Regions from separate parts of the Dactylosporangium sp. NPDC000555 genome, predicted to be linked through region 2. Evidence: riboswitches for the same ligand, from Rfam matches in the RefSeq annotation. Region 2 holds a riboswitch; each other region holds the start of a gene.
What was found. A riboswitch is a leader RNA that binds a small molecule or an ion and turns the genes downstream of it on or off. The one in region 2 is predicted to bind cyclic di-AMP.
Positions count from the first base shown of each region.

Region 1: another riboswitch for cyclic di-AMP. It lies ahead of ABT297_RS05505 (hypothetical protein); the one in region 2 lies ahead of ABT297_RS15860 (coiled-coil domain-containing protein).
Region 3: another riboswitch for cyclic di-AMP. It lies ahead of ABT297_RS35445 (C39 family peptidase); the one in region 2 lies ahead of ABT297_RS15860 (coiled-coil domain-containing protein).

Region 1 covers NZ_JBEPDB010000005.1:20,470-23,670, reverse strand. Annotated here, with positions in the region: gene ABT297_RS05510 (aldo/keto reductase) at 1-631, opposite strand, end outside; cyclic di-AMP (ydaO/yuaA leader) riboswitch at 826-977, shown strand; gene ABT297_RS05505 (hypothetical protein) at 1,351-2,124, shown strand; gene ABT297_RS05500 (polyprenyl synthetase family protein) at 2,155-3,201, opposite strand, start outside.
Region 2 covers NZ_JBEPDB010000021.1:41,350-44,550, forward strand. Annotated here, with positions in the region: gene ABT297_RS15855 (App1 family protein phosphatidate phosphatase) at 1-834, shown strand, start outside; gene ABT297_RS15860 (coiled-coil domain-containing protein) at 890-1,912, opposite strand; cyclic di-AMP (ydaO/yuaA leader) riboswitch at 1,922-2,068, opposite strand; gene ABT297_RS15865 (SigE family RNA polymerase sigma factor) at 2,294-2,812, shown strand; gene ABT297_RS15870 (hypothetical protein) at 2,809-3,201, shown strand, end outside.
Region 3 covers NZ_JBEPDB010000087.1:22,807-26,007, reverse strand. Annotated here, with positions in the region: gene ABT297_RS35450 (MFS transporter) at 1-987, opposite strand, end outside; cyclic di-AMP (ydaO/yuaA leader) riboswitch at 1,229-1,367, shown strand; gene ABT297_RS35445 (C39 family peptidase) at 1,775-2,536, shown strand; gene ABT297_RS35440 (SLAC1 family transporter) at 2,589-3,201, opposite strand, start outside.

The sequences.
Region 1 (3,201 bases), on a different contig from region 2:
CGCCGAGCCGGCCGGCGATCGCCGTCACCGACGGGTGGTCGAGGATGCCGGTGTTGCGCTCCAGCGGGCTCCACGCCTGGACCACGGTGCCGGTCCGCTGTACCGCGGCGACGAGCTCCGGCCGCGGATGCGAGGGAGAGACCTGCAGCTGGTCGACGGCCGGCTGGATGCCGGTCTCGGCCACGACGGCGTCGAGGTGCTCCGGCAGGAAGTTCGACACGCCCAGCGAGCGGATCAGGCCCTCGCGCCGCAGCTCGGCCATCTCGGCGTACGACTCCACATAGCGACCGACCGCGGGCAGCGGCCAGTGGATCAGGTAGAGGTCGACGTACTCCAGGCCGAGGCGCTCCAGCGAGCGCTCCAGCCCGGCCCGGGTGGAGCCGCGGCCCTGGTCGCTGCCGCGCAGCTTGGTCGTGACGAAGAGCTCGGCGCGGGGCAGGCCCGACTCGCGCACGGCGGCGCCGACGGCATCCTCGTTGTCGTACGACGCTGCGGTGTCGATCAGGCGGTAGCCGGACCCGATCGCGGCGAGGATCGCGTCCGTGGCGCGGCGGCCCTTGAGCGGGTAGGTGCCGTAGCCGACGACGGGCATGTCGAGGCCGGAGTTCAGCTTCACCGACGGGATGCTCATGCCCCAACACTAGGCCCGGCTCGTAGGAGGGCGACGGACAAGATGACAGGCCGGGTGACAGCGCTCGGTGAGCATACCGGTGCATCGGGTGGGATCCCGGTGCTGTGGTTGGCCGAGGCGGAAGCCGCCCAGTATGGTCGGGTCGTCTGCTCGGTCGACGTGCGCCGATCACGGTGCCGCCGGGTGGGCGCCGTCGAGCCGCACCGCCGAGTCGCACAGCGCACCTCGGCATCGCGGGCCGGGGACCCACGCAGTCCTTGGGGTGTATCCGTGACCGAGTCACGGTAGGGCGAATCCTCCCGTCCGAACCCGTCAGCTAACCCGGTAGGCGGCACCGGAAGGAGAACTGTTCGTGCCGCATCTCCATGCTCCGACAGCGGCCGCCCGCCGCCATGCTCAAAGACGGGTGAACGCCAGGACGTAGCGCCTGGCCGCGCTCCAACGCTGATCGACGCCCAATCGTCGCGCGACACCGGCCGAGCCGGGGGGTCGCGCCGATACCACGCGCCCTCTCCCGTGCGGAGTCCCTTGCACGCCCGCTCCGGCGTGCGCTTCGCCGTGCGCTGATTCGCGCCGTATTCCCGTGCCGTCTTCTCGTGCCGTCTTTCTCGCGCCTTCTTCCCGCGCAGCCGTTCCCGCGCCGTTCCGTTTCGCGCGCTGACGCCGCGGCGCCCTGCCGTGCGCCCAGATCGCGCCGTCTTCGATGAGGAATCGCTTACGTGAAGTCACTACCGCGCCAGTTCCAGTCCAGATACCGGCTGGTCAGCCTGCCCGTGCGAACCGGGGCCGTGTCCGCCGTCGTGCTGTCCGCGACGCTGTTCGCCACGGGTTCCGCCGGCCGGCCGCCGGCCGTGCACCCGCCGGTCGCGGCCGCCGCGTCCGCTTATGCGTACGACGCGGCGCTCGTGTCGCCGTTGCTCGACGGCACCGCCGCCGTCCCGGCGGCCGAGGCGCCGCCCGCCGCGTCCGCGACCACGCCGGCCATGCCGATCATGCCGGCCGCGCCAACCACGCCAACCACGCCGACCGGGCCGACCGGGCCGGCCATGCCACAGCCACCGCGCCCGGTCGCCGGGCTCGACCAGACCCAGATGAACAACGCCGTGACGATCGTGCGGCAGGGCCGCGCCCAGGGGCTGCCCACCAGGGCACTCGTCGTCGCCGTCGCCACCGCGATGCAGGAGAGCGACCTGTACAACGTCGCCAGCCGCGCCGTGCCCGCCTCGCTGAAGCTGCCGCACGAGGGCGTCTCGCAGGACCACGACTCGGTCGGGCTGTTCCAGCAGCGCGCGAGCCAGGGCTGGGGCACCGTGCCCGAGCTCATGAACCCGGTCCACTCGGCGATGCTGTTCTACAAAGCGCTGACCCGGGTCAAGGGCTGGCAGAACATGAGCGTGACGGCCGCCGCGCAGGCGGTGCAGCGCTCGGCGTTCCCGGGGGCGTACCAGAAGCACGCCGCCCGGGCCGAAAAGGTCGTGGCGGCCATCGACTGACCGCCCGCCCGTCGCGCGCCGCCGCGGCGCTCAGCGCGGCGCGGTGGTCGCGCGGCGGGCCAGCGCGACAAGCTCGGCGACCGAGGCGGGCGACGGGGAGGCCAGGTCCAGGGCGAGCAGCGCCTGGGAGAGCAGCTCCTCGGCCTGGCGGCGGCACCAGTCGCGGGCGCCGGACTGCTCGATCGTCTTCGCCGTGCGCTCGGCGTCGGCGTCGCTGAGCCGGCCCCGGCCGTCGAACAGCCCGGTCAGCTCGTCGGCGCCGGCCGCGATCGCCGCGGCGACGGGCAGCGAGCGCCGGCGGCGGCGCAGGTCCGGGTACGCCGGCCGGCCCGGGCCGTCGTCGGCCCAGATGCCCAGCAGGTCCTCGGTGAACTGCACGGCGAGGCCCAGCCGGACGCCGAACAGGCGCAACCGCTCGACCTGGGCCGCCTCGCCGCCGCCGGCCACGGCGCCGAGCGCGCAGGCGCAGCCGAACAGCGCGCCGGTGCGCTGCTCCACCATCGCCAGGCAGTCGCGCAGCAGGTCGGTGCGCTCCTCCGCGGCGGAGTCCGGGCGGGTCTCGCGCAGCGCGAGCGAGGCGTGCTGGCCGTGCAGGAGCTCCTGCACGGTATCGCCCAGGATGCGCATCATGACCCGGTCCGGCCCCGGCTGTCCGGAGCGCTGCCGCAGCCGGCCCGGCGCGATGTGCGTGGGGTCACCGGTGGCCACGACGTCGAACGCGAGCGCCAGCAGGGCCTCGCCGCCCAGCGCCGCCGGCTGGGTGCCGACCACGCTCCACGCGGCCCCGTCGGAGCGCCCGTCGACCAGGTCGCGGCGGATCGCCGCCCAGTGGTGCATGAGCTCGACGGCGACGGCGGAGGGCACCGCGTCGTGCGGGTCGCCGCCGACCGCTGCCGCGCACACCAGGGTGAGCGCGCTGCGCAGCGACGCGCCCGGCGCGTCACGGCCGGAGTGCCAGCCCAGCTGCAGCTCGGCGACCTCGCGGGACGGCTCGGGCAGCCGGTCGATCGCCGCGCGCAGCGGCGGGCCGACGAGGCCGCCGGACCAGCGCAGGACGTCGTCCGTGGTCCGTAGCAC
Region 2 (3,201 bases):
CGGCTCAAGAAGCTGCGCGGCTGGCGCTCGTTCACCGCGGTGTCGGTCAGCGACGCCCTGGTGCGCATCGAGGCCGGCGGCCAGACCCGCGAGGTGCGCTGCGACCGCGGCGGGTTCATCGACGTCGTCGTCGAGGCCGACCTCGCGCCCGGCTGGGCGTCCGTCACGCTGCAGACCGAGAACAGCGCCGCCGTCGAGGCGCCGATCCGGATGATCGACCCCGGCACCCGCTTCGGCATCATCTCCGACGTCGACGACACGGTCATGGTCACCACGCTGCCGCGCCCGCTGCTCGCCGCGTGGAACACGTTCGTGCTCGACGAGCACGCCCGCGCCTCGGTGCCGGGCATGGCGGTGCTGTACGAGCGGCTGGTCAACGCCAACCCGGGCGCGCCGGTCTTCTACCTGTCGACCGGCGCCTGGAACGTGGCCGCGACGCTGTCCCGGTTCCTCTCCCGGCACCTGTACCCGGCCGGGCCGCTGCTGCTGACCGACTGGGGCCCGCAGCCGGACCGGTTCTTCCGCAGCGGCCAGGCGCACAAGCGGGCGTCGCTGGCCCGCCTCGCCGAGGAGTTCCCGGACATCCGCTGGCTGCTGGTCGGTGACGACGGGCAGCACGATCCGGAGATCTACGCCGAGTTCGCCGCCGAGCACCCCGACAGCGTGGCCGCGGTGGCGATCCGGCACCTCTCGCCGACCCAGGCGGTGCTGGCCGGCGCGTTCCCGGGGGTGGCCGGCAGCTCCAAGCGGGTCCCGCTCAACGATCGGCGTTGGCTGGGCGCCCCCGACGGCGCCGGCCTGTGGCGGCTCCTGCGCGACACGGAGATCCTCTGAGCCGCGGTGGCCGGTCGACGTTCCGCTGTCGACCGGCCGCCCGGGAACGTGAGGATTACAGGATCGAGAGGTGCACGTGGTTCGTATGGTCGCTGGAGGGGTCTCCGGCGACGCCCGAGTAGTGGTGCCACCCGACCGTCGGCGTCCACACCTGTTTGAACCAGATGACGTACATGACGCCGAGGCGGTCGGCGTTCTTCACGAAGTACGTCGCCAGGGTGGTTCCGTAGGTGTAGTCGTCGCCGGTGGCCACCCCGCCGAAGCCGGGCTTGGTCTGCACCGAGAAGTCGCAGGCGCGGCCCTTCGGGTGCTCGTACGGCCCGCTCGGGCGGTAGCAGGACACGAACCGCTTGAAGCCGTCCTTCTGCGCCTGCTGCATCGCGTGCAGCGTGCGTGGCGTGAGGCAGCCGCTGGTCGTGGGGTCCTTGACGCTGCACGACTCCTTGGGCAGCGACCCGTTGGCGTTGCGCGGCACCGGGTCGGCGGTCGGCAGGTTGGCGGTGATGAAGCCCCTGCTCGGCCCACCGGCCTGCGCGAGCGCCTTCTCCGCGTCCTTCTTCTGCTGCTCGATGATGCGCTTCTGCTCCTGCTGCGTGGCGATCTCGCCGTCGAGCGCCTTCTTCTGCGCGGTCTGGTCGTCCCGCAGCTGTTTGGCCTGGTGCAGCAGGTTGTTGTTGTGGTGGGCGATCTCGTTGATGGAGCCGGCCCGCTCGGCGAAGCTGTCCGGGGTCTTCGCGTCCATCAGGGCGGCGAACGTGGTGAGGGGGCCGGTGCGGTACGCCGCCGCGGCGATCGCGGCCACATGATCCTGGATCACCGCCAGCTGCGCCTCGGTCGCCTGCAGTTGCGCGTTGAGCTCGCCCTGACGCTTGATCGAGGCGTTCAGCCGCTCATTGGCCTCGGACCACTTGCGGGTCGTGTTCTCGAGGACGGAGTTGAGCGTCGGGTTGGCGCCGGAGCCCTCGTCGCCGGTGTCGCCGCCGGGCTCGGCCGCGGCGGGTGTGACGGCGAGCCCCCCGAGCACGATCGCCGCCAGCAGCGTGATGAACGTGCGCCGGTAGGGATGTCGCGGTGACATCTGGTTCGTTGTTCCTTCCGTCGGCCGCCGACCGAGTTAGCTGACGGGTTCGGGACGGAACGACCCCTACCACCCTTCCGAGGAAGGGCGGATTCACCCCAACGTTACCGTGGGTCCCCGGCTCGCCACGGTGCGGCGATTAGGCGGCAGCCCCGCCCGGCACCGGGGGCGGTGCCCTCGTGGACGTGACCGTGGGTCACTGTACCCAGGGCGCCGAAATCGCGCACCGCGCGGTTTGTGTGGACCTGCCCGCAACCTCGTACGTGGTGATCAATAGTGACCCAGATCACGGTCTAGCGGGTGAACGTGCGGCGATGCAACAGCCGGGGCTCGCCGCCGCGTGCAGTTCGATGATGGCACGCGCGACGGGAGGGCTTCCGCGTGGAGTTCGATGACTACGTACGGCAACGCGGCGCCGCGCTGGTGCGGCTGGGACGCCTGCTCACCGGCGACCGGCACCAGGGCGAGGACCTTGTGCAGGAGGTGCTCGCCCGGGCGTTCGTGCGCTGGGATCGGATCACGGCCGACCCGCCGGAGCCGTACCTGCGCCGGATGCTCGTCAACGCCGCCATCTCCCGGTGGCGGCTGGCGTCCAACCGGGAGGTCGCGGTGGCCGAGCCGCAGGATGTGCCCGGCCTTCGTGACCTGGGCGCGGAGGCCGCCGAGCGCGACGCGACGTGGCGGCTGATCCGCGCGCTGCCACCGAAACAGCGTGCCGCCGTGGTACTGCGCTACTACGAGGACCTCGACGACGCGGCGATCGCGGCACTGCTCAACTGCAGCCGGGAGACCGTACGCAGCCAGGTGAAACGCGCCCTGGACACGCTACGCACCCGGCTGGCGAAGGAAGAATCCGGCGCCGGCTCGGTCGGCCTGACCCTCAACGGAGGGAAGTCGTGACGGGACTCGACCGGGTGGTCACCGAGGCGCTGGCGCGGGTCGCCGACGACGACGTGCACGTGGAGCGGCTGCTGGCCGCGGCGAGGGCGGGCGGCATCCGCCACCGCAGGCGCCGCCGGGTGGCGATCGTGGCGGGTACGGCGTTCTCCGTCGCCGTCGCCGGTACCGCCATCGCTCTGACCGCCGCGCTGCTGCCCACCACCGCGGACGGCATGCCGGCGGCGCCACCCGCGACGATCGCCGCACCGTCGCCCGCGCCCAGTGCGAAGTCCACGACCGCCGCCGCGCCGCCGAAGATGACGGCGCCGCCGCTCCTGCCGCCCGCCGACGGGCCGCCGAGCGCGCTGAGCGACCCTGCCCAGGTCGGCCGCCCGTGGCTGGTGCATCTC
Region 3 (3,201 bases), on a different contig from region 2:
GGTGACCGGGTCGCGGCTGACCGCCACGATCACGAGCGCCGCCAGGAACACGCCCGCGGCGGCGGCCATGCGGTCCCGGGCGGGCAGCGCGCGCAGCCGCGGCTGGACGATCGCGCCGGCCACCGCGCCGGCGCCGAGCGCACCGAGCAGCACGCCGAGTCCGGTGACGCCGAGGCCGAGCCGGTTGGCCGCCAGCAGCGGCAGCAGCGCCAGCAGCGCCGAGCCGGGCAGCAGGAACACCAGCGCGTGCCCGAGAATCCGGCGTACGACCGGCGTGCTGCGAACGTATCGCCATCCCGCACCGAGCGCCGCGCCGAAGGGCTCCGTGCAGCGCGGGGCGGACGGGCGCTCGGGACGCCAGACGGTCAGCACCACGACGAACACGATGACGGTCACGGCGTGCAGCGCGAACACGGCCGACGCGCCGGCCCGTGCGATGAGGAAACCGGCGGTCGCCGGGCCGGCGGCCCGTGTGACGTTGGCGCTGATCGCCCCGAGCGCCGAGGCCTGCGGCAGGTGCCGGCGTTCCACCAGCTCCGGGGTCAGCGACCCGAACGCGGGCATCGTGAAGGCCGCACCCACACCGAGCGCGCACTGCAGCGAGAGCAGCGTCATCGACTGGATCCGGCCGTCCATGGCCAGCGCCGCGAGCAGCAGGCCGACGAGGGCGGTGCCGAGCTGGACCCGGATGAGCAGGCGCCTGCGGTCCACCAGGTCGGCCAGCACGCCGGCCGGCAGGCCGAGCACCAGGATGGGCAGCATGCCCGCCGCCTGTACCAGCGTGACGAGGATGTCGGCGGCCGCGTGCCGTCCGTTCGCGCCGGCGCCGGCGGCGAGCCACTGGGCGCCCACGACCTGCATCGCCATGCCGGCGTTGGCGGCGGCCATGGCGAGCCACAGCGCGCGGAAGGTGCGGCAGCGCAGCGGTGCCCAGGGGGAGTCGGAGTGTTTTGCGTCCGGGCGCGTGGTCGAAGACCGGGAACTCACGGTGACGAGAAACCTTCTCGGGCCGGGGGTTGACGCCGACCAGTGTTGCTGAACGCGTATGAGCCGGACATCGCTGCCACCGGCCGTCCGGGTCGCCCGGCTACCCGCATGCCGCCATACCGGCTGGCAGGTACGCCAATGGCGTCCACTTGCAGGACCCGGTTGAACGCTTGGCAACCCCCGTACCGGCCAGTAGGGTCAGGCGGTCCGAGCCGGTCGTCTGCCATTGCGAAATGGCGCCGGCGCGGACCCGCCGAGTCGTGCGAACGAGCCGGGGACCCATGCAGTCCCGGGGTGAATCCGCGGGCGTCACCGCCCGCGGTAGGGCACTTCCAGCCCGAATCCGTCAGCTAACCCGGTAGGCGGCATCGGAAGGAGACTTCAACGGTGTACGACCTCTGGCATGGCGCGCCCCCTAGCCGCGGCACCCGCACCGCACCCCGGCGGGACACCACCGCACGGTAGGACATCGGGCAGCACGAGGCCGCACCGGCCCTGCTGCCCGGCGCTCGACGGCTGAGGTCAGACCCCCGTCTCCGGACCCCTCCTCGCACCGCTCGCGGCCCGGTCGCCGCGCGAAGCGGGCGTCTGACGCTGCCGCGATGCCGCCTCTAAAAGAGCCACGACACTTCCGCGTTCCCGTCGCACGACGGCACGCCCGGCACGGCATCGCCGTGTGCGGGCCGCCTTCGCCTGCCCTCGCGCCGGTCCGTGCCGTGAACGCCGTGGCTCAGCGTCGCCATCCGATCCGCCGACCACGTGCGGCAGCCTGCTTTTGGAGTACCACATGCGTCACCGATCGATTCGTCCGCTGCTCCACCGCACCACCACCCACCGCCTGTACCCGGCGGTGCTGGGCTCGGCCGCCCTGCTCGTGGCCGCCGTCACCACCGCAGTGGTGTTCAACCAGACCGAGACGCCGGCCGGGGCCCACGACACGGCGGTCGCCGCGATGGGAGCCGCCGACGGGAACAACCGGCCGGCGATCGGCGCCGCGCCGGCGAACCCGGAGCCGACGAGCCCGGCCCCCGAGGCGCCGGCGGAGAAGGTCCTGCAGTACGACTTCCAGTTCCAGCCGAACTACTACTACTGCGGCCCGGCCTCGACCCGCATCGTGCTGACCGCGGACGGCGTCAACATGTCCCAGGACGAGATCGCGAGGAGGCTCGGCACCACGACCAGCGGCACCAACTCGGCCGCCGACACCACGCGGGTGCTCAACAGCGTGCTGGGCAAGGACGTGTACCAGACCCGGTGGATCCCGGGGCAGCGCGCGACGGCCGAGGAGGCCACGCGCGTGCAGGAGGACGTCGTGCGGGCCATCAGCGGTGACCGCGCGATCGTGGCGAACATCGTCGGCGGGGCGACGGACGCGGTCGGCGTCTGGCACGAGTTCTCGGGCGGCCACTTCATCGCGATCGTCGGCTACCGCGACAACGGCCGTGCCGTTCAGGTCGCCGACCCGTCCGGCATGTTCGGCCCGAAGACGTACTGGATGGCGACCAGCAACATGGCGCACTGGATGGCGGCTCGCGGCTACTCCGCCTGAGTATCCCGAAGGAAACGGGCGGGCCGGCTCGTCGAGCCGGCCCGCCCGTGCGTCAGCGGGGCTGCGGCAGGAAACGGTGCCGGGCGAGCGCCGTGGCCGTCTCGGCCGCGAGGGCGGCGATGAACACGGTGATCGCCAGCAGCACCAGCCAGACCCAGACCTGGTACGCCGGCGGGCGCGCGTAGGCGAGCCAGTGCAGCGTGAACGTGGCGACGGCGGCGTAAGGGAACGCGAACGCCCAGAACCCGGGGGTGAAGCGCAGGCGCCGGTACACCCCGATGAGGCGCACCTGGACGAGGGCCGTGAGCAGCGTGTAGCCGCCGAGCACGAAGGCGGCGGCGTCGACCCGGCCCCGGGTGACGGCCAGATAGGCGATCCCGGCGAGCGCGGGCGGGGCGACGTCGATCGCCAGCGTCGGCTGCAGCTGGGCCGGCAACGGCGGGCGGAAGTACAGCCGGGCCAGGATGATCGAGCCGATGAGCAGCCACGACACCAGACCGAATCCGAAGAACACGCGGGCGAGTCCCGGCCAGCCGGCCGTCGCCGCGCCGATCGCGGCGATCAGCCCTCCGGCGACGGCGGGCAGCACGTATCCGGGATGCAGCCGGTCCAGATCCAGGCCGCCCATGATCCACTGGCCGGTCAGCCAGCCCGCGAGCACGATC